3 regions of the Streptomyces sp. NPDC127038 genome follow, and region 2 is predicted to be linked to each of the others. Evidence: riboswitches for the same ligand, from Rfam matches in the RefSeq annotation. Region 2 holds a riboswitch; each other region holds the start of a gene.

Region 1 (7,457 bases), on a different contig from region 2:
CGGAGGGCTCCGGTCAGTCGCCCCGCCTGCCCGCCTCGGCCTCCTCGGCCGCCTTGAACGCGATGCCGTCGAGGATGTCGTGCTCGCTGACCACGACCTCCTCCGCGCCGGTCCGCTCCATGATCGAGAGCAGGACGAGCGCGCCGGCCCCGATCACGTCCACCCGGCCCGCGTGCATGGAGGGGACCGCCGCGCGCTCGGCGTGGGTGGAGCGCAGCAGCCACTCGGTGATCTCGCGGACGCGCGCGCGGGAGACCCGGGAGTGGTGGATCCGTTCCGAGTCGTACGCGTCGAGGTCCAGCGCGATCGCCGCGATCGTGGTGACCGAACCGGCCAGCCCCACCAGGGTGCGCGCCTCGCGCAGCGGGACGGTCTCCTCGGCGAGGTCGAGGGCGGCCTCGATGTCGGCGCGCATGGCCGCGACCTGCTCCGCGGTGGGCGGGTCGGTGACGGCGCCGTCGCGGACGAGGTGGCGCTCCGTCATCCGTACGCAGCCGACGTCCACGGAGCGCGCCGCGCGCACGTGGGCGTCGCCGACGACGAACTCGGTCGAGCCGCCGCCGATGTCCACCACGAGGTAGGGCCGGGCGAGGTCGTCGCGGCCGGTCAGCTCCCTGGTCGCGCCGGTGAAGGAGAACTCGGCCTCCTGGTCGCCGGTGACGACCTCGGGCTCGACGCCGAGGATGTCGAGGACGCCCCGCACGAACGTGTCGCGGTTCTCGGCGTCCCGGGAGGCGGAGGTGGCCACGAAGCGCAGCCGCTCGGCGCCGTGCTCCTTGATGACGGCGGCGTACTCGCGGCAGGCGGCGAAGGTGCGCTCCAGCGCCTCGGGGGCGAGCCGGCCGGTGCGGTCGACGCCCTGGCCGAGCCGCACGATGGTCATCCGCCGGTCCAGGTCGGTGAGTTCGCCCGTACGCGGGTCCACGTCGGCCACCAGGAGGCGGATGGAGTTCGTACCGCAGTCGACGGCGGCGACCCGGGTCACCGGCCGTCCTCGGTGGACTCCGCGGGGCCCTCCGCCTTCGGCGTGTCGCCGGCCTGGGTGACGCAGGCGCCCTTGCGCCACCACTCGGGGAGCATCGCGATGGCCTCGTCGCCGAGCGGGTTGACGCCCGGTCCGGCGGCCAGCGAGTGCGCCACGAGGACGTGCAGGCACTTCACCCGGTCGGGCATGCCGCCCGCGCTCGGGAAGCCCTCCAGGACCTCGATGGCGTCACGGCGCGCGATGTAGTCCTCGTGCGCGGCACGGTAGGCCGCGGCCAGCTCGGGGTCGGTGGCGAGGCGCTCGGTCATCTCCTTCATGACCCCGTTGGCCTCCAGCGTCCCGATCGCGGACGCCGCCCGGGGGCAGGTCAGGTAGTACGTGGTCGGGAACGGCGTGCCGTCGGGGAGGCGGGGCGCCGTCTCCACCACGTCCGGCTGGCCGCAGGGGCAGCGGTGCACGATCGCGCGCAGTCCGCGCGGCGGGCGGCCGAGCTGCTGCTTGAAGGCCTCGACGTCGGCGTCGGTGGGCTCGGTGCGCGGGGTGGTGGGCGGTGGCGTTTCCATGCCGTGAGTCACGTGTCTTTCTGGTCAGTTCATGGGTCGTCAGCGGTCGGCGGCGTCGGATCTGTCCACGCCGTCCCAGACGTTGGTGTACCAAGGGCGGTCGGCGGCGCCCCGTTCGGCACGGGCCTGCTTCGCGGCGCCCGGGTCGATCACGACGTAGCCGGTCTCGCCGGGCATCACATAGTGCAGCCGCTGCCGGATCTGCTGCTTCGCGTACGCGTCGTCCTGCCAGCGCGCCTTGAGGTCGCGCAGCTGCTCGACCCGCTGCCTGGCCTGCTCCCGCTGTCGTTCCAGCTCGCCGATCTGGGCGCGCTGGGAGACGTACTGCCGCATGGGGTAGGCGAGGGCGACGATCAGGGTGCACAGGACCATGGCGAGGAGCGCGGCCCGGCCGGTGAGCCGGGAGCGGCGCGCCTGCCGCTTGGTCTGGGAGCGGTAGACCCGGGCCGCCGTCTGCTCGCCGAGCAGCTTCAGCCTGGTCGAGGTGGAGAACCGGTCCCGGTCCTTCACGGCCATGAGTCCCGCCTCCCCGCTGCCGGCCCGCCACAGGGCCCCTCACGTGCGTACGTCCCCGCACACGGTACGGGACCGGGTACGGGGACGTACGGAGGACGCTTGCCGAGCCGTGCGGCTCGGCCCTCGCGAGAGCCGGGGTCGGCCCTCGTGAGAGGTGGGCTCAGCCCTTGAAGCGGGGGAACGCCGAGCGGCCGGCGTACACCGCGGCGTCGTCGAGGATCTCCTCGATGCGCAGCAGCTGGTTGTACTTGGCGACACGGTCCGAGCGGGCCGGGGCGCCGGTCTTGATCTGGCCGCAGTTCACGGCGACCGCGAGGTCGGCGATGGTGACGTCCTCGGTCTCGCCGGAGCGGTGGGACATCATGCACTTGAAGCCGTTGCGCTGGGCCAGCTCGACGGCGTCCAGGGTCTCGGTCAGCGAACCGATCTGGTTGACCTTGACGAGCAGGGCGTTGGCGGAGCCCTCCTCGATGCCGCGGGCCAGACGCTCCGGGTTGGTGACGAAGAGGTCGTCGCCGACGATCTGGACCTTGTCGCCCAGCTTGTCGGTGATGACCTTCCAGCCGGCCCAGTCGTCCTCGTACAGCGGGTCCTCGATGGAGACGAGCGGGTACGCGGAGACGAGCTCCTCGTAGTACTCGGTCATCTCGGCGGCCGAGCGGGACTTGCCCTCGAACTCGTACTTGCCGTCCTTGTAGAACTCGGACGCGGCGACGTCGAGCGCGAGCGCGATCTGCTCGCCGGGGACGTAACCGGCCTGCTTGATGGCCTCGACGATGAGGTCGAGGGCGGCGCGGTTGGACTCCAGGTTCGGGGCGAAGCCGCCCTCGTCGCCGAGGCCGGTGGACAGGCCCTTGGTCTTCAGCACCTTCTTGAGGGTGTGGTAGACCTCGGCGCCCCAGCGCAGGGCCTCGGAGAAGGACTCCGCGCCGATCGGGGCGATCATGAACTCCTGGATGTCCACGTTGGAGTCGGCGTGCGAGCCGCCGTTCAGGATGTTCATCATCGGAACGGGCAGCAGGTGCGCGTTCGGGCCGCCCAGGTAGCGGAACAGCGGCAGGTCGGACGCCTCGGAGGCGGCGTGCGCGACGGCGAGCGAGACGCCGAGGATGGCGTTGGCGCCGAGCGAGCCCTTGTTGTCGGTGGCGTCCAGGTCGAACATCGCCTGGTCGATCAGGCGCTGCTCGGTGGCGTCGTAGCCGACGAGCTCCGGGCCGATCTGCTCGATGACGGCGAGGACGGCCTTCTCGACACCCTTGCCCTGGTAGCGGTTGGGGTCACCGTCGCGGAGCTCGATGGCCTCGAACGCTCCGGTGGAGGCGCCGGACGGAACGGCGGCACGACCCGTGCTGCCGTCGTCGAGGCCGACCTCGACCTCGACCGTGGGGTTGCCTCGGGAGTCCAGGATTTCCCGGGCTACGACGACGTCGATGGACGGCACGAGCATCTCCTTATGGGATGTGACGCGGGTACGCGGAGCTTGGCAGCCCCGCGGGATGAGCCTAACCGGCTCACGGGGATCGGCCAGCGATCGACCACCCCTTGAGCGGAACTGAGCGTACATATTGTTCCTGAACGGAACAAAAAAAGAAATAAAAAACCCCGCTCCGGTGCGTGCGGGGGAACACGCGCCGGAGCGGGGAGCCCGTGGGGACGGGGGGCCTCGGCGGCCTCCGGTGCGGAGGCCTCACGAGGGGGCCGTCGTGCGGCCTGACGCTGCGGCACGGTGCCGGGACCGGGCCGCCCTCCGCCGAGGAAGGCCAGGTCAGCCGGTGCGCCGCACCGCTCAGTGGAGGTGCAGCTGCTGGCCCGGGTAGATGAAGTCGGCGTCGGCGACGATGTCCTTGTTCAGCTTGAACAGCTTCTGCCAGCCGCCCTTGACGTGCTTCTTCTCGGCGATCGAGCTCAGGGTGTCGCCCTTGACGACCTTGTACTCGCCGTCACCCTTCTTGACCTTCTTGCCGGTCGGCGTGGTGACGGTCTTCTGGACGGCGGGGCGCTCCGCGGAACGGGCGGCGTGCTGCTCCGTCGTACGGGTGGCGGGGGCGCTCTGCGAGCCGCTCGACGAGGAGGACGTGGAGGGGGCGGCCGGGGCGGAGGAGGCCGAGCCGCCGGCGTACGGGGTGCTCGACAGGCCGGTGCCGCAGGTCGGCCAGGCGCCCTTGCCCTGCGCGGCGAGGACCTTCTCGCCGACGGCGATCTGCTGCGCCTTGGAGGCCTGGTCGGCGGTCGAGGCGTACGCGGTGCCGCCGTACGCGGCCCAGGTGGAGGACGAGAACTGGAGGCCGCCGTAGAAGCCGTTGCCGGTGTTGATCGACCAGTTGCCGCCGGACTCGCACTGGGCGACGGCGTCCCACTCGGAGGCGGTGGCGGCGGAGGCGTTGCCGGCCGCCATCAGCGGGGCGGCGATGGCGACACCGGTGACACCGGCGAGAGCGGCGACGCGGGTGGCCTTGTTCGGACGACGGTGCTTGCCCTTGCTGGAGAACAGCATGGAGAGATCCCCTCACCGACGCCTGCGAGGTGAGCTGTCGGGTTCGGGCCGAATGAGTTGCCCGGCCACGCGCCTTCGGTCCCGTCTCCAGGACTCCCGGCACGCGGCTTCACCCCAAGCCGTTCCCGGACGTCTCTCGACTCCCGGGCCCGGCACTTACCTTGGGTCCCCCGCTCCTGCCCACGGCGCATGACGCGACGACTGTTCCCGTACGGCCGTTGGCAGGATTCGGCGTTGCGACCGTCGGGGCCCGCTGTGGCGAGCGGTCACGACCGTAAGCAGTCGATCGCCGGAAATTCAAAGACGATCAGGGCTTCTGAGACCCATCTCTCACTTGCGCCAAATGGGACATTCCACAGCGAACCGTGACGCGAACTCCCGCTACTGCTGGGCCGTTTCGGCGACGACGACAATGCTCCGACCAGGGACGACGAGGCCGGGACCGCTGTCGGCGGCCGTCGGGTCGGGGGCGGTCAGCTTGCCCAGGTCGTTCTCGAAGCCGAGGTTGTCGGAAGAGTTCCAGAGACTGCCCAAGACCTTTGCGGCGTAGGAGTCGTCGGGGGACGAGTCGTCGACGGCGTCGCTCCCGGCGGTCGCCGCGTGCCGTCCGGCGGAGCCGTCCTCGCCCGTCGCGCTCTCCGAGGCCTCTCCGCCGCGGTGCCGGCCGGTGCCGGTGGTCGCGTCGTCGGACGCACCCGAAGAGGCTTCCTTCTGACCCGACTTGGACGGATCGGCCGTTTTGTCACTCTTGCCCGTGTTCGCACCGGTCGCGCCGGAACTCGCCGAGGCGCTGGGCGACGGGGTGCCGGTGGACGGGGTGGAGGATTCACCCGAAGCGGACGAACCGCTCGAAGCGGACGCGCTGGGCCCGGTCGCCAGACCGGACGAGACGTAGGAACCGGCGTCACTGCTCGCCGAGTCGCCGGCCACGCCCGTGTCGACGCTGACCTCGCCCGAGCCCTTGCTGAGCCCCGAGAGCGGCCCGCAGGTCGGCCAGGCCGCGAGGCCCGTGTCGGCGAGCACCTTCTCGGCGACGGCTATCTGCTGCGAGCGGCTGGCCTGGTCGGCGGTCTGCGCATAGTCCAGGCCGCCGTGCGCCTCCCAGGTGGCCTGGTCGAGCTGGAGGCCGCCGTAGTAGCCGTTGCCCTGGTTGGAGCTCCACGCCCCACCGCTCTCGCACTGGGCGACACGGTCCCAGGTGGTGCCGTCGGCCGCGCTCGCGCTCGCCGCGGCGAGCAGCGGGATGGCGATCGCAGATCCGGTCACCCCTGCGGCGACGATGAGTGCCGGGGCCTGACGAGGGCGACGGTGACGGCCGTTCCCGGAGAGCATGCGGAAGCCTTTCGCGTGACAGCGGGGAGCAGCGCGGCTCCCGTCAATCAGGAAGCGTGGGCGCCGCGTTGATGGGTGAACGTAGCCGCAGTCGATCGCTGGTTACAAGTCGATGCAGTACAGATCACGCGAAGATCACAGATTTGATGGACCGTCACGTTCCGGTAGCCGTGGGAGCGCTCTTTCCGGTATGCGGAAGGATCACTTCAGCAGTGGCGGCGAAGGGTCGGCGATGGGCCGATCACGGCCTATTTGACCGGGGTGAACTCCACCGGAAGCGTACGCAATCCCCGCATAATGAGGCCTCCGCGCCAACGCAAATCGGTCGATTCTCCAGCGAGTTGGAGGTCGGGAAGACGCCTCAGGAGCGTCCCGAGCGCCGTCTGTCCCTCCAGCCGGGCGAGCGGCGCGCCCAGGCAGTAGTGGATGCCGTGGCCGTATCCCAAGTGCTGAAGGTCACTTCGGGAAAGATCGAGCGTGTCCGGATCCTGGAAGCGTTCGGGGTCGCGGTCCGCCGCCGCGAGCACCACGAGCACGGGATCGCCGGCCGCGATGTCCTGCCCGCCGATCCGCACGTCCTCGGTCGCGAACCGCCACGTGGCCAGTTCCACCGGCCCGTCGTAGCGCAGGAGTTCCTCCACTCCCGTCTCCAGCAGCCCGCTCTCCCCGGCCGCGAGGGAGGACTGGAGCCGCTCCCGCTGCCCGGGGTGGGTCAGCAGGGAGTGCATCCCGTTCCCGATGAGGTTGACCGTCGTCTCGAACCCGGCGAAGAGCAGGATGAAGGCCATCGCGGCGGCCTCGTTCTCGGTGAGGTGCTCGCCGTGGTCGGAGGCGCGGATGAGCCCGGAGATGAGGTCCTCGCCGGGCTCGGGCTCCGGGGTCAGGGCCTCGCGCTTGCGGTGGATGAGCTCGGCCAGGTACCCGCGCATCTTCTTCACGGACCGGGCGACCCCGCCCCTCGGCCCGCCGCCGTGCCGGATCATCATGCCCGCCCAGTCCCGGAAGTCGTCCTGGTCCTCGCGCGGGACGCCGAGCAGGTCGCAGATGGCGTAGATGGGGAGCGGGAAGGCGAACTCGTGGATGAGGTCGGCGGATCCGCGGGCCGCGAACCCGTCGATGAGCTGATCCGTCAGCTCCTGCACCCGGGGAGCGAATTCGGCCACCCGCCGGGGGGTGAACGCCTTGCTGACGAGCCGCCGCAGCCGGGTGTGGTCCGGCGGGTCGATGTTCAGCAGATGCGTCATCAGCTCGGCCTTGCGCTCCCCGGGGATCCCGGTCCGGCCCTTCGCGTGCTCGGGCCCGTCGTGATGCGCGGGGTTCTTGGACAGCCGCTGGTCGGCGAGCGTCTGCTTGGCGTCGGCGTACCGCGTGACGAGCCAGGCCTCCACGCCGCTGGGCAGCCTGGTGCGGTGCACGGGCGCGTGCTCCCTGAGCCAGGCGTAGGCCGGGTAGGGGTCGGTGGCGAACTCCCAGGTGAAGAGTTCGGGGGCGGCGCTGGAGGTGGCTTCGGGCTCGGTCACTCCCCGACGGTATCCGGGTGGCCCTCCGCCGCTCGGATCGCGTCACG
Region 2 (7,457 bases):
GAGCGAGAAGTGCTCGATCAGCCGCTCCTTGGCCTGCGCCGAGTTGTCGCTGGAGCGGATGAGGCGGATGACCTCGTCGATGTCCAGGAGGGCGACGAGGAGGCCCTCGACCAGGTGCAGCCGGTCGCGCTTCTTGCCGCGGCGGAACTCGCTGCGGCGGCGCACGACCTCGAAGCGGTGGTCGAGGTAGACCTCCAGCAGTTCCTTGAGGCCCAGGGTGAGCGGCTGACCGTCCACCAGCGCCACGTTGTTGATGCCGAAGGACTCCTCCATCGGCGTCAGCTTGTAGAGCTGTTCGAGGACGGCCTCCGGCACGAAGCCGTTCTTGATCTCGATGACCAGGCGCAGGCCGTGCGCACGGTCGGTGAGGTCCTTGACGTCGGCGATGCCCTGGAGCTTCTTCGAGCCGACCAGGTCCTTGATCTTGGAGATCACCTTCTCGGGACCCACGGTGAAGGGCAGCTCCGTGACGACGAGGCCCTTGCGGCGCGCGGTGACGTCCTCCACGGACACCGTGGCGCGGATCTTGAAGGTGCCGCGGCCCGACTCGTAGGCGTCCCGGATCCCGGAGAGGCCGACGATGCGGCCGCCGGTGGGCAGGTCGGGTCCCGGGACGTGCTTCATCAGCGTCTCGAGGTCGGCGCCCGGGTAGCGGATGAGGTGCCGCGCGGCGGCGATGACCTCGCCGAGGTTGTGCGGCGGCATGTTCGTGGCCATGCCGACGGCGATCCCGGAGGAGCCGTTGACCAGCAGGTTCGGGAAGGCGGCCGGGAGGGCCACCGGCTCCTGCTCCTGGCCGTCGTAGTTGGGCGTGAAGTCGACCGTGTCCTCGTCGATCGACTCGGTCATCAGCGACGTCGCGTCGGCCATCCGGGACTCGGTGTAACGCATCGCGGCCGGCGGGTCGTCGTTGCCGAGGGAACCGAAGTTGCCGTGGCCGTCGACCAGGGGAAGCCGCATGGAGAAGGGCTGCGCCAGCCGCACCAGGGCGTCGTAGATCGACGCGTCGCCGTGCGGGTGCAGCTTACCCATGACCTCGCCGACGACACGGGCGCACTTCACGTAGCCGCGGTCGGGGCGCAGGCCCATCTCGTTCATCTGGTACACGATGCGGCGGTGGACCGGCTTGAGGCCGTCCCGGGCGTCCGGCAGGGCTCGCGAGTAGATGACCGAGTACGCGTATTCGAGGAAGGAGCCCTGCATCTCGTCCACGACGTCGATGTCGAGGATCTTCTCCTCGTACGAGTCGTCGGGCGGCGGGGTCTTCGTGCTGCGGCGGGCCATCGCTGCTGCGGCTCCTTCACAGTCTCTGCCGGGGCATGAACGGGTTCTGACGCGCACCATTGTGGACCGCCCCACTGACAACGCCGACCGCGACCCGTCCGTAGCGCCCCGCCGGCACGCTCCGCGGACGTCACCGGGACCTCTCCGGGACGGCGTTCCGGCCACGCGCCCGGCCGCCTTCCGGCCACGTGCCCGCCGGTCCGCCCGCCCCGCGCCCCACCGCCCCGGGCGCGTCCGCGGCGGCTTCCGCCGAGGCTTCCCCGGGCGGGCCGGGGACACGCGTGAGTCTCGCTCTCGGCGTACGAGGTGCGGGAACCGCGCCACCCGTCCGCGCGCTTGCATACAGTGGCAGGACCGACAGGAATGACGCAGTTCCGCGATCGAAGGGACGTACATGCCCATGGGTCACACGGCCACAGCTGAGGCAGGCTCCGGCGGCCTGACAGCGACCGAGCACCGACTGGCCAACGGCCTGCGCGTAGTGCTCTCCGAGGACCATCTGACCCCGGTCGCCGCGGTGTGCCTCTGGTACGACGTCGGCTCGCGCCACGAGGTCAAGGGCCGCACCGGTCTCGCCCACCTTTTCGAGCACCTGATGTTCCAGGGCTCCAAGCAGGTCCACGGCAACGGCCACTTCGAACTCGTCCAGGGCGCCGGCGGCTCGCTCAACGGCACGACGAGCTTCGAGCGCACCAACTACTTCGAGACCATGCCCGCCCACCAGCTGGAGCTCGCCCTCTGGCTGGAGGCCGACCGCATGGGATCGCTGCTGGAGGCGCTGGACGACGAGTCCATGGAGAACCAGCGCGACGTCGTGAAGAACGAGCGCCGGCAGCGTTACGACAACGTTCCGTACGGCACCGCCTTCGAGAAGCTCACCGCGCTCTCGTACCCCGAGGGCCACCCGTACCACCACACCCCGATCGGGTCGATGGCGGACCTGGACGCGGCGACCCTGGAGGACGCCCGCGCCTTCTTCCGCACCAACTACGCGCCCAACAACGCGGTCCTGTCGATCGTCGGCGACATCGACCCGGAGCAGACGCTCGTCTGGGTCGAGAAGTACTTCGGCTCCATCCCCGGGCACGACGGCAAGCCCGCCCCGCGCGACGGCTCGCTGCCCGACGTCATCGGCGAGCAGCTGCGCGAGGTCGTCGAGGAGGACGTCCCGGCACGCGCGCTGATGGCCGCCTACCGCCTCCCGGAGGACGGCACGCGCGCGTGCGACGCGGCCGACCTGGCGCTCACCGTCCTCGGCGGCGGCGAGTCCTCCCGGCTCTACAACCGGCTCGTACGCCGTGACCGCACCGCCGTCGCGGCCGGGTTCGGCCTGCTGCGGCTCGCCGGAGCCCCCTCCCTGGGGTGGCTGGACGTGAAGACGTCCGGCGACGTCGAGGTCCCGGTCATCGAGGCCGCCGTGGACGAGGAGCTCGCCCGGTTCGCCGAGGAGGGCCCCACGGAGCGGGAAATGGAGCGCGCCCAGGCCCAGTTGGAGCGCGAATGGCTCGACCGGCTCGGCACCGTCGCCGGCCGCGCCGACGAACTGTGCCGGTACGCCGTCCTGTTCGGTGACCCGCAGCTCGCCCTGACCGCCGTGCAGCGCGTCCTCGACGTCACGGCCGACGAGGTCCGGGAGGCCGCCAAGGCCCGCCTGCGCCCCGACAACCGCGCGGTGCTCGTCTACGAGCCCACCACCGCCGAAGCCGCCGACGCGGCCGACGAGACCGACGAGGAGGCGGCGAAGTGACCGAGCTCGCCACCATGGACTTCCACCCCCGGCCCCAGGCCGGACAGCCCAAGCCGTGGGCGTTCCCCGCCCCCGAGCGCGGCACCCTGGACAACGGCCTGACCGTCCTGCGCTGCCAGCGCCCCGGCCAGCAGGTCGTCGCCGTCGAGGTGATCCTCGCCGCGCCGCTGGACGCCGAGCCCGCGGGCCTGGACGGCATCGCCACGATCATGGCGCGCGCCTTCTCCGAGGGCACCGACAAGCACTCCGCCGAGGACTTCGCCGCCGAGCTGGAGCGCTGCGGCGCCACGCTCGACGCGCACGCCGACCACCCCGGCGTACGTCTGTCGCTCGAAGTGCCCGTCTCGCGCCTGGCCAAGGCCCTCGGCCTGCTCGCCGACGCCCTGCGGGCCCCCGCGTTCGCGGACGGCGAGGTCGAGCGGCTGGTGACCAACCGGCTGGACGAGATCCCGCACGAGACGGCGAACCCGGCCCGTCGCGCGGCCAAGGAGCTCTCCAAGGAGCTGTTCCCGAAGAGCGCGCGCATGGCACGCCCGCGCCAGGGCACCGAGGAGACCGTCCGGAACATCGACGCGTCGGCCGTGCGCGCCTTCTACGAGAAGCACGTGCGCCCGGCCACGGCCACCGCCGTCGTCGTGGGCGACCTGACCGGAGTCGATCTCGACGAGCTGCTCGCCGACACGCTCGGCTCCTGGACCGGCTCGTCCGCCGAGCCGCTCCCCGTGCCGCCGGTGAGCGCCGACGACACCGGCCGCGTGATCATCGTCGACCGCCCCGGAGCGGTCCAGACGCAGCTGCTCATCGGGCGGGTCGGCGCCGACCGGCACGACCGCGTGTGGCCCGCCCAGGTCCTCGGCACGTACTGCCTCGGCGGCACCCTCACCTCGCGCCTCGACCGCGTCCTGCGCGAGGAGAAGGGCTACACCTACGGCGTGCGGGCGTTCGGGCAGGTCCTGCGCTCCGCGCCGGACGGCACGGGCGCCGCGATGCTCGCCATCAGCGGCTCCGTCGACACCCCCAACACCGGTCCCGCGCTGGACGACCTGTGGAAGGTGCTGCGCACCCTCGCGGCCGAGGGGCTGACCGACACCGAGCGCGACGTCGCCGTGCAGAACCTGGTGGGTGTCGCGCCCCTCAAGTTCGAGACCGCGGCGGCCGTCGCGAGCACGCTCGCGGACCAGGTCGAGCAGCACCTGCCGGACGACTACCAGTCGACGCTCTACCGCCAACTGGCGGCCACCGGCACCGTGGAGGCCACCGCGGCGGCGGTGAGCGCCTTCCCGACGGACCGTCTGGTGACCGTCCTGGTGGGCGACGCGGCGCAGATCGCGGAGCCGGTCAGGGCCCTCGGAATCGGTGAAGTCACCGTGGTGGCGGCCGAGTAGGACCCGTGCGCCCCGGAAGGGCCCTGACGGCTGAGGAGCCGTCAGGGCCCTCCTCTTTACCGGTGCGGCTCCCAAGATGTCCGTATTCGTGCGGGGGTTACCCCTTCTGCCCTGTGGCATGCATTACAAAAATCGTGATCCGTTTGTTGTTCGAATGAGGCCCCGTCTAGCGTCGGTGCGGCTGTCCGTCACGCACTGCGCCGCGCCCGCGGCACCGGACAGTCATCGCCGAGTCCCCCATGACGCGAGTCAGGGGAGCCGGGGACCCACCGCAGTCCCTGGGGTGAATCGGACGCCCTCTCCGGAGGGGGTCCGTAGGAGACCTTCCTGCTCCGAACCCGTCAGCTAACCCGGTAGGCGAGAGGGAAGGAAAGGATCAGCCCCTACATGGCGTTCACCTGTGGCACCGGCAAGCATCGTCGTACGAGCAGCCGGGTGCACAGCACCACCACGACCGCCGTCGGGGTCGCGGCGCTCACCACCACCGGTGTGATCGGAACCCTGGCCGCTCCCGCGTTCGCCGGAGAGGCCTCCGTCGAGCAGACCGGGCTGACCCAGACCGTCACCCTGAACGACGCGGTCGCCGACCAGATCGACGCCCAGGCGTTCGCGCAGCAGCGCGCCGCCGACGAGGCCGCCGCCCGCAAGCAGGCCGAGCAGACGGCGCGCAAGCAGGCCGCAGCCCAGGCCGCGCAGCTCCACGAGGCCAAGGTGCGCGCCGCCCGCGAGGCCGAGCGCAAGCGCCTGAACACCTTCGTCCTGCCGATCACCGGTTCGTACGTCTCCACGGGCTACAAGGCGAGCAGCAGCCTCTGGTCCTCCGGCAGCCACACCGGTGTCGACTTCCACGCCGCGTCCGGCACCTCGGTCCACGCCGTCGGCGCCGGCACGGTCGTCACGGCCGGCTGGGGCGGTGCCTACGGCAATCAGATCGTGATCAAGATGCACGACGGCACGTACACCATGTACGGGCACCTGTCGTCCATCGGTGTGTCCGTGGGGCAGGCGGTCACCCCGGGCCAGCAGATCGGCCTCTCCGGGGACACCGGCAACACCACGGGACCCCACCTCCACTTCGAGGCCCGTACGACCGCCGAGTACGGCTCCGACATGGACCCCGTCGCGTACCTGCGCTCGCACGGCGTCAACGTCTGACGACCGCTTCGCGGCTTCTTCACCGCTTTCGATGCCCCGGTTCACCGAGCCGGGGCATCGTCGTTTCCGGATGCCGTCTGTCCAAAAAATATCCATGGGTTCAGGCATGCCATCGGAAATTCACGCCTCCTGCAATAGAGTCACTGAAGAAGCGTCAATCGACGGCGTTTCACGGGGATTAAAGCGGAGGTCGGTCATGCGTATTCCGGCGCACTCGGTGTGCACGGCGATCCGTGACGACATCGTCGCGGGTGTCTACGAGCGCGGCGGCCGCCTCACCGAGGAACTGCTCGCGCGGCGCTACGGCGTCTCGCGCGTCCCCGTGCGCGAGGCGCTGCGCACCCTGGAGGCCGAGGGCTTCGTGGTCACCCGCCGGCACGCGGGCGCGTGCGTCGCGGAGCCCACGGAACAGGAGGCCGCGGACCTCCTGGAGATGCGCATGCTGCTGGAGCCGCTGGGGGCCGCGAGGGCCGCGCAGCGGCGCACCGAGGCCCATCTCAAGGTGCTGCGCGGCCTGGTCAGGCTGGGGCAGGAGCGCTCCAGGCGGGGCAACAGCGAGGATCTGCGCTCCCTGGGCGGCTGGTTCCACGAGACGCTCGCACAGGCGTCCGGCAGCGCCGCGCTGACCTCCACGCTGGCCCAGCTGCGCCACAAGATCGCCTGGATGTACTCGGTGGACGCGCCGGCCGACCCCGCGGAGTCCTGGGCGGAGCACGGCGGCATCGTGGACGCGGTCGCCCGCGGCGACAGCGAGCGGGCCCGCGCGATCACGGCCCTGCACACCGAGCGCGCCTCGGCCGCGCACCGGCTCCGCTTTCCGGGCGGCGAGAAGCCGGACCGTGTGAGGAGTTCGCAACATCCCGTAAACATGACGAGCCTGCGTCATTAACACGGGCGCCGTATACAAAGAGGGATATTCGGCGGGGGCTCATTTCTGATGCCCTTTTATTCGCGTGTCCTGAATTATCGCACCCGCCATTACGGCGGCAGCGGCGCGAGGTCCGCCCGGGGTGGCCGGAGAATTTCCGGACGGGAGACGGAAAACGACTGAGCCGCGCCACCCGGAGAGGGTGGCGCGGCTCGGTGCCGTGTGTCCTGGTGCCCGGAGGGCGGCTCAGACGGTCTCGGGGAGCTCGTCGAGCCCCTCGGCGACCAGCTTCGCCAGACGGTCGAGGGCGATGTCCGCGCCCTCGGCGTCCGACGCGAGCACGATCTCCTCGCCGCCCTGGGCGCCGAGCCCGAGGACCGCGAGCATGGAGGCCGCGTTGACGGGGTTGCCGTCGGCCTTGGCGATCGTCACGGGGATGCCGGAGGCCGTGGTGGCCCGGACGAAGATGGAGGCGGGGCGGGCGTGGAGGCCCTCGGTCCAGCCGACGTTGACGCGGCGCTCAGCCATGTGATGCTGCCCTTCGGGGGTTCAGGGTTGTCTAGACCAGTGTTCCATATCGTGAGGCGTGCCCGGACAGTCCCGGGTCCCGCCCCGCCGCGGGGCCGGTCCACGGCCCGTTTCCGAGGTCCGTCACCCTCAGACTGCCTCGCGCCGTTGTCGTACGCGAGCCGTAGTCTGGGGCCCATGCAGACCTCGTCGGACCGGCACGAGTACCCAGCCCACTGGGAGGCCGACGTGGTGCTGCGCGACGGCGGCACCGCGCGCATCAGGCCCATCACCGTCGACGACGCCGAGCGCCTGGTCAGCTTCTACGAGCAGGTCTCCGACGAGTCGAAGTACTACCGCTTCTTCGCCCCCTACCCGCGGCTGTCCGCCAAGGACGTGCACCGCTTCACCCACCACGACTTCGTGGACCGGGTGGGCCTCGCGGCCACGGTGGGCGGAGAGTTCATCGCCACCGTGCGCTACGACCGGATCAACGCGGACGGGATGCCCG
Region 3 (7,457 bases), on a different contig from region 2:
AGCCGACGGAGGAGTTCGTGCGCTCGCACGGGCTGCGCCTGGTGGTGTCGGCGGTCGCCGAGCTGGAGTCCGGCAACCTGGACGCGGCCTGCGAGCAGGGCGTGCGGGCGGTGGAGGTCGCGGGGCGCATCTCCTCCGCGCGCACCACCGAGTACGTGAAGGACCTGCTGCACCGGCTGGAGCCCTACGGCGACGAGCCGCGCGTGGTGGAGCTGCGGGAGCGGGCCCGTCCGCTGCTGATGGCTCCGGCCTAGGCCGGACACGGCCTAGGGTTCGAAGGAGCGCTCGGGGGGATCCGGCGCGAAGGGAGCGCCACGGCCCCGCGGCGCGAAAGAATCGCGGGGTGCCGTCCTCGGGTTTGAGGGCGTTGTCAGTGGCGCAGTGCACTATCGAGGCCGGAAGGTGGTGCGGATGCGGAGCGCGTACGACTGCGATGTGCTGGTGATCGGCGGCGGGATCGTCGGCCTGTCGACGGCCTATGCCATCACACGGGCGGCGCCCGGCACGCGGGTGACGGTGCTGGAGAAGGAACAGGGGCCCGCCCGGCACCAGACCGGGCGCAACAGCGGAGTGATCCACAGCGGGATCTACTACCGCCCCGGCTCCCTGAAGGCACGGTACGCGGTCAAGGGTGCCGCCGAGATGGTCAAGTTCTGCGCGGAGTACGACATCGCGCACGCCGTCACCGGCAAGCTGATCGTCGCGACGGACAAGTCGGAGCTCCCCCGTCTGCACGGCCTGGTCCAGCGCGGCCGGGAGAACGGCATCCCGGTCAAGGAGCTGGGCCCGGCCCAGCTCACCGAGTACGAACCCGAGGTCCGCGGCCTCGCCGCCATCCACGTGGGCACCACGGGCATCTGCGACTACGTGGCGGTGGCCCGCCGGCTCGGCGAGGCCTCCGGGGCGGAGATCCGGTACGGGGCCCAGGTCGTGCGCGCGGACCGGCGCCCGCATCTCGGTGTCGCCGTGCGCACGGCCGACGGGGCGATCGTCCGCGGCCGGGTGCTGGTCAACTGCTCGGGGCTGCACTGCGACGAGACGGCCCGGCTCACGGGCGACGACCCCGGGATGCGGATCGTCCCCTTCCGCGGCGAGTACTACACGCTGGCGCGGCCGGAGCTGGTGCGTGGTCTGGTGTACCCGGTTCCCGACCCGGCGTTCCCGTTCCTCGGCGTCCATCTCACCCGGGGCATCGACGGCGGTGTCCACATCGGTCCCAACGCGGTGCCCGCGCTCGCCCGCGAGGGCTACGGATGGGGGGTCGTCCGGCCCCGTGAACTGGGCGGGACCCTGTCCTGGCCGGGTTCCTGGCACATAGCCCGGCGGCACTGGCGCTACGGAGCCGGGGAGCTGCGCAGGTCGGTGTCCAAGGCGGCGTTCACCGAGGCGGTGCGACGGCTGCTGCCCGCGGTGACCCCGGACGACCTGGTGCCCGCCGCCGCCGGGGTCCGCGCCCAGGCGGTCCTGCGGGACGGCACCCTGGTCGACGACTTCCTGATCAAGGAGGGCCCGAGGACCGTGCACGTACTGAACGCGCCGTCCCCCGCGGCCACCGCCTCCCTCCCGATCGGCCGCGAGGTCGCCCGCCGCGCCCTGGCGTCCCTCGCGGCGGTCTGAGCGGCCCCGTCCACGACGGACCGGGAACGGTGCGCCGGGGAACGGTGGGCCGGGATCAGGACCAGGAGGCCGGGCGGTGGGCCGGGAGCAGGAGCGGTCGGCCGGGAGCGCGGGACTGAAGCAGGAGCGGTCGGCCGGGAGCGCGGGACTGAAGCAGGAGCGGTCGGCCGGGAGCGCGGGACTGAAGCAGGAGCGGTCGGCCGGGAGCGTCGGGACGGGATGCCCAGCGTCGCCGCCCCCGTAAAATCGACCCCACTGTGTCTGATTTCCTCGACTCCACCGAAGAGACCCGGCCCGCCTCCGCCGAGGACGGCACGCCGCGTCACCACCGCTCCAAGAGCGAGCCCCGCTTCCCCGACGGTCCGCAGCCGGATCCCGCCGGCTCGCACTTCGAGCGGCGGATCCGGAGTTTCCAGCCGCGCCGCAGCCGGGTGACGACCGGGCAGGCGGACGCGTTGCAGCGACTGTGGTCCAGGTGGGGTCTGGACATCGACGGACGGGGCACGCTCGACCTGGCGGAGCTGTTCGGGGCGGACCTCCCCGTCGTGCTGGAGATCGGCTTCGGCATGGGTGAGGCGACCGCGCTGATGGCGGCCGAGGACCCGGCGACCGGCATCCTCGCCGTGGACGTGCACACACCGGGCCAGGGCAATCTGCTCAGCCTCGCCGAGCGCAGCGGTCTGACCAACGTCCGTGTCGCCAACGGCGACGCGATCATCCTGCTCCGCGAGATGCTCGCGCCCGACTCCCTGAACGGCCTGCGTGTCTTCTTCCCCGACCCCTGGCCCAAGAAGCGCCACCACAAGCGGCGCCTGATCCAGCCGGAGTTCCTGGACCTCGCCGCCACCCGGCTCGCGCCGGGCGCGCTGGTGCACTGCGCGACGGACTGGGAGCCGTACGCGGAACAGATGCTGGAGGTGCTGACCGCGCACCCCGGTTTCGAGAACACCGTGCCCGACGGCGGTTTCGCGCCGCGTCCGGAGTTCCGGCCGCTGACCCGTTTCGAGGGCCAGGGACTGGACAAGGGTCATGTGGTGAACGACCTCCTCTTCCGGCGCGTACAGCATCGAGACCAGCACACCTCGGGCGGCTGACCCGCACGCACCCGCCGGCGTCCGCCGGGAATTCCCGGGGACCCGGTTACCGTCGCGGGCGACGCCCTCCCTCGTTAGGGTCAATGCCGTGGCCATCCATCCCCCGTACCCGACCCGGCCCGGCTCCCCCGCCGGACCCGCGCCGAGACATCCGCACTGGTGGCAGCGGGGCTGGGTGCGGTACGGAGCGCTGATCAGCCTGCTCGCGCTGTCGGGCCTGGTCATCCTCGCGCTCGTCCGCGAACAGACGGGGACCGAGGGCTTCTTGGTCGGCCTCGGCCTGGCCGTGTTCCCCGTGCCGCTGCTCATAGCGGCCTTCCGCTGGCTGGACCGGGTCGAACCGGGCCCCTGGCGCAACCTGTTCTTCGCGTTCGCCTGGGGTGCCTGCGCGGCCGCGCTGATAGCGATCGTCGCGAACAGTTTCGCGACCCGCTGGATAGCCATGACGACCGCGGATCCCTCCGGCGCGGACACCCTCGGCGCGACCGTCATCGCGCCGGTCGTGGAGGAGTCGGCGAAGGCCGCGGCCGTGCTGCTCGTGTTCCTCTTCCGCAGACGGGACTTCACCGGGATCGTCGACGGGGTCGTCATCGCCGGGGTGACCGCCACCGGCTTCGCCTTCACCGAGAACATCCTCTATCTCGGGACCGCGTTCGGGACCGACCGGCTCAGCGGGGAGAGCGGACTCGCCTCCGTCACCGCGGCGACCTTCTTCGTCCGGGTGGTGATGTCGCCCTTCGCGCATCCGCTCTTCACCGTGCTGACCGGCATCGGCTTCGGGTTCGCGGCGCTGTCCGCCGAACGCCAGCGCACGCGCCGCGTCCTGCTCCCCCTCACCGGACTCCTGCTCGCGATGGGCATGCACGCGCTCTGGAACGGTTCCTCGGGCTTCAGCCGGTTCGGGTTCTTCGGGGTGTACGCCGCGTTCATGGTTCCCGCGTTCGGGCTGCTGACCTGGCTCGTCGTCTGGACCCGGCAGCGAGAGCTGCGGACGATCCGCGCCGAACTGCCCGTGTACACCGCGGCCGGCTGGCTGGGCGCGGCGGAACCCTGGGTGCTCGGTTCGATGCGGGCGCGGCAGATCGCCCGCGAGTACGCCCGCCATCACTTCGGGAAGAGCGCCGCGCGTTCGGTGGCGGAGTACGAGGCGTACGCGACCTCGCTGGCGTTCCTGCGGCACCGGGGGCGCAGGGGCCGGGCGGGCGCCGACTTCGTCGTACGGGAGCGCGAGTTGCTGGAGGAGCTGTGGCGCCGCCGGGAGACCGCCCGTCCGGCGCTCGCCCACGCGGCCCGGCTCACGGCACCGCTGCCCGTACCGCCGCCCTGGCCGGCCCCCGGCTACGGCTACGCGGTCCCGCCCGCGCGCCCGTACGGCCCGCCGGCGCAGCCCTCCGCGCCGGCCCCGTATCCCGCGTACAACCCGTACCGCTCCTAGACCGGCCGGCTGCGGCCGGCCGACCACCTGACCGGCCGGCCGACCTGCTGACCTGCTGACCTGCTGACCTGCTGACCTGCTGTTACGTGTTACGTGTTACGTGTTACGCCGACGCCCGTGTCAGGAGGGTGAGTTCCTCGTCCGTCAGGACCAGGTCCGCGACGCCCAGCAGGGCAGGGAGCTGCTCGACCGTGCGGGCGGAGGCGATCGGCGCGGCGACCGTCGGCTGCGCGGCGAGCCAGGCGAGGGCGACCGTCGGGACGGCGGCGCCGTGGGACGCGGCGATCTCGTCGAGGGCGGCGAGGACCTTGGGTCCGCGTTCGGTGCCGAGGTGCTTGGCGGCGCCGGCCGCCCGCGCCGAGTCGACGTCCGTGCCGGGGCGGTACTTGCCGGTGAGGAACCCGGAGGCGAGCGCGAAGTAGGGGACGGCCGCCAGACCCGCCTGGGAGGCGACGTCCAGCAGGGCGCCCTCGTAGGTGTCGCGCGAGACGAGGTTGTAGTGCGGCTGGAGCGCGACGTAGCGGGCGAGGCCCTCGCGGTCGGAGAACTCCAGGGACTCCCGCAGCCGCTCCGGCGAGATGTTGGAGGCGGCGATGTGCCGCACCTTCCCGGCCCTCACCAGCTCGTCGAGGGCGCCGATGATCTCTTCGACCGGAACCTCGGTCTTGTCGAAGTGGGTGTAGTAGAGGTCGATGTGGTCGGTGCCCAGGCGGCGCAGCGACGCGTCGGCCGCGGCCTTGATGTTGGCGCCGGACAGCCCCGGGTAGGCGGGGTGCTGGCTGACCTTGGTGGCGACGACGACGTCCTCGCGGTTGCCGCGGGTCTTCAGCCACTTGCCGATGATGGTCTCGGACTCGCCGCCCTCGTTGCCCTCGATCCACGCCGAGTAGGAGTCGGCCGTGTCGAGGAAGTTGCCGCCGGCGGCCGCGTAGGCGTCGAGGACGGCGAAGGAGCTGGTCTCGTCGGCCGTCCAGCCGAATACGTTGCCGCCGAGGGAGAGCGGGAACACCTCGAGGTCGGACGCACCGAGCTTGCGAAGGGAAGTCATGTACGGCCTCAACACCCGCACCGGATGGATGTATTCCACAAGCACCCGTGGAGGGCGGGGGCGGCGGAGGGTGTCCGTGCCTGCCCGACCGGGAGTCCTGACGCAGGGGGGGTGGCGTCAGGACTGCCGGGGATCGGGGATCAGGGGTTGAGGCCCTTGCTGTGGAGCCACGCCATCGGGTCGATGGCGGTGGGGTCGCCGTTCGGGTGCACTTCGAGGTGCAGGTGCGGCCCGGTGACGTTGCCCGTCGCGCCCACGCGTCCGATGACATCGCCGGTGGCGACCTTCTGGCCCACGCTGACGCTGATGGAGGACTGGTGGCAGAACCACAGCTCCGTACCGTCGTCGAGGGTGAGGATCGTGCGGTAGCCGTACGAGCCGGCCCAGCCGGCCTGGGTGACGGTGGCGCTGTGGATCGCCTTGATGAGCGTGCCGGTGGGCGCCGCGAAGTCGAGTCCGGTGTGGTAGCCGGAGGACCAGAGCGCGCCGGCCTCGCCGAAGCGCGAGGTCAGGGTGTACGAGGAGGTCGGCAGCGTGTAGCTCTTGGCGAGTTCGGCGAGGCGCTCCTTCTCGGCCTTGGCCTTGGCCGCGTCCAGCGCCTTCTGCTCCGCCTCCTTCTGCTGCTTGGTGGCGGTCTCCACGGCCTTCTTCGCGGCGGCGCTCTGGGCGGCCTGCTGCGAGGCGGTGTCGGCGCGGTTCTGCTGGGACTTGGCCTGCTGCATGATGCGGTCGCGCAGCGCCTCACCGGCGTCGGTGACACCGTGGGCGGTCTCGGAGCTGGTCAGACCGGCGGTGGTGAGCGGGGTCGAGGAACCCTTGGCGGTGCTGGATCCGCCGTCCGACAGCAGGGCCTTGGCCGACGCGGTGACCGACGACAGGTCGGGCAGCGAGATCGAGACGGGCGCCTTGCCCGGAGCGGCGCTGGCGATGCCGCCGCCGCCGACCGCGGCGATGACGCCGACACCGAGAACCGTGGAACTGCGGGCGAGTCCTCCGCCGCGCTGCTTGCCCGTGCGGTGCCGGCCACGGACGGGAGCGAGAGAATCCGCGGTGGGATTCCACTCCTCCCAGGATTCCTCGTCCTTGTCATAGCCGAAGGTGTGCGTTTCGTTCGGCGCGAACGGGGATGGCTGAGCGGGCCGGTTGGACGCCACGTGGGCGCACTCCTTTCCTTCCATGCCGCCTACCGGGTTAGCTGACGGGTTCGGAGCAGGAAGGTCTCCTACGGGCGACTGCCACCGTGCGACCACGGCGGGTTACGCTCGATTCACCCCACGATGTGGGTCCCCGGTTCCCTTGCGGGATTCGGCGCGTGCGCACGGAGCCACCTCTTGTGACGGCTGTTACGGCCGCGCTGCGTTATCGAACGTTAATAGACCCGGCCACCGAATTCCAAGATGTTCCGAGTGATCGTTAACGGCTTTTGGTCTGGACTTTGGGGTCATGAGCGTTGAAAAACGGGCGAGTTGGCCGCGCGCCGCCGGTACGTGTCACGGGCGCCGCCGTGAAAGCGGGTCGCGGAGGCCCTCAGGAGTGCCCCCGCAGGGGCGCCGGACGGCGAGCAGTGCCATGTCGTCCGTCAGCGCGCCGCCCGTGTGCCGTCGAACGGCCTCGGACAGGGCGGTCAGCAGCCCGTCGGGGCAAGGGAAATCCCGTCCGGCCGACCAGGCCTCCGGATCGAAGAACCGCCCGCGCGGATCGCGGGCCTCGGAGAGTCCGTCGGTGTGCAGGAGCAGCGTCGCCCCGCGCGGGAAGGGTGCCTGGACGGCCGGGGCGTACGGGTCGCCCAGTTCGCTCATTCCGAGGGGCAGCGCGAAGGTCCCGGCGGAGAGGACGGCGAGCGTGCCGTCGGGGCACAGCAGCAGGGGTGGCGGATGGCCCCGGTTGACGACGCGTACGACGCCCTCGCCGTGCGGGATCTCGGCCAGGACCGCGGTGGTGAACTCCTCGGCGGCCTCGGCGTCGTCGTGCCGGGTGCCCGCGCGCGTCAGCGCCCGCTCCAGGCGTCCGGCGACGCCCTGAAGGGTCGCCTCCTGCTCGGCCGCCTCCCGGAACGCCCCGACCACCGTCGCGACGGCGGCCACGGCGGTCATCCCCTTCCCGCGTACGTCCCCGACGACCACGCGTACGCCGTACGGGGAGTCCTGTACGGCGTACAGGTCGCCGCCGATGAACGCGTCCTCCTGCGCCGCCTCGTAGCGGGCCGCGACCTCCAGGCCGGCGATCCGGTCCTCGGGTTCGGGCAGCACGGCGCGCTGGGCGT

What was found. A riboswitch is a leader RNA that binds a small molecule or an ion and turns the genes downstream of it on or off. The one in region 2 is predicted to bind cyclic di-AMP.
Region 1: another riboswitch for cyclic di-AMP. It lies ahead of ACFWI4_RS25700 (transglycosylase family protein); the one in region 2 lies ahead of ACFWI4_RS21525 (M23 family metallopeptidase).
Region 3: another riboswitch for cyclic di-AMP. It lies ahead of ACFWI4_RS31630 (M23 family metallopeptidase); the one in region 2 lies ahead of ACFWI4_RS21525 (M23 family metallopeptidase).

The regions. Positions count from the first base shown of each region.
Region 1 covers NZ_JBHXDQ010000041.1:38,626-46,082, forward strand. The annotation lists gene ACFWI4_RS25680 (exopolyphosphatase) at 14-985, opposite strand; gene ACFWI4_RS25685 (DUF501 domain-containing protein) at 982-1,548, opposite strand; gene ACFWI4_RS25690 (septum formation initiator family protein) at 1,588-2,064, opposite strand; gene eno (phosphopyruvate hydratase) at 2,225-3,511, opposite strand; gene ACFWI4_RS25700 (transglycosylase family protein) at 3,851-4,558, opposite strand; cyclic di-AMP (ydaO/yuaA leader) riboswitch at 4,563-4,802, opposite strand; gene ACFWI4_RS25705 (transglycosylase family protein) at 4,940-5,824, opposite strand; gene ACFWI4_RS25710 (cytochrome P450) at 6,139-7,410, opposite strand; gene ACFWI4_RS25715 (nucleoside triphosphate pyrophosphohydrolase) at 7,407-7,457, opposite strand, start outside.
Region 2 covers NZ_JBHXDQ010000030.1:60,849-68,305, forward strand. The annotation lists gene ACFWI4_RS21510 (DNA topoisomerase (ATP-hydrolyzing) subunit A) at 1-1,284, opposite strand, end outside; gene ACFWI4_RS21515 (M16 family metallopeptidase) at 1,679-3,031, shown strand; gene ACFWI4_RS21520 (M16 family metallopeptidase) at 3,028-4,416, shown strand; cyclic di-AMP (ydaO/yuaA leader) riboswitch at 4,633-4,791, shown strand; gene ACFWI4_RS21525 (M23 family metallopeptidase) at 4,804-5,571, shown strand; gene ACFWI4_RS21530 (GntR family transcriptional regulator) at 5,768-6,460, shown strand; gene ACFWI4_RS21535 (HPr family phosphocarrier protein) at 6,686-6,967, opposite strand; gene ACFWI4_RS21540 (GNAT family N-acetyltransferase) at 7,145-7,457, shown strand, end outside.
Region 3 covers NZ_JBHXDQ010000059.1:47,624-55,080, reverse strand. The annotation lists gene ACFWI4_RS31655 (MFS transporter) at 1-254, shown strand, start outside; gene lhgO (L-2-hydroxyglutarate oxidase) at 412-1,617, shown strand; gene trmB (tRNA (guanosine(46)-N7)-methyltransferase TrmB) at 1,875-2,711, shown strand; gene ACFWI4_RS31640 (PrsW family intramembrane metalloprotease) at 2,800-4,146, shown strand; gene ACFWI4_RS31635 (aldo/keto reductase) at 4,250-5,194, opposite strand; gene ACFWI4_RS31630 (M23 family metallopeptidase) at 5,335-6,348, opposite strand; cyclic di-AMP (ydaO/yuaA leader) riboswitch at 6,360-6,515, opposite strand; gene ACFWI4_RS31625 (PP2C family protein-serine/threonine phosphatase) at 6,685-7,457, opposite strand, start outside.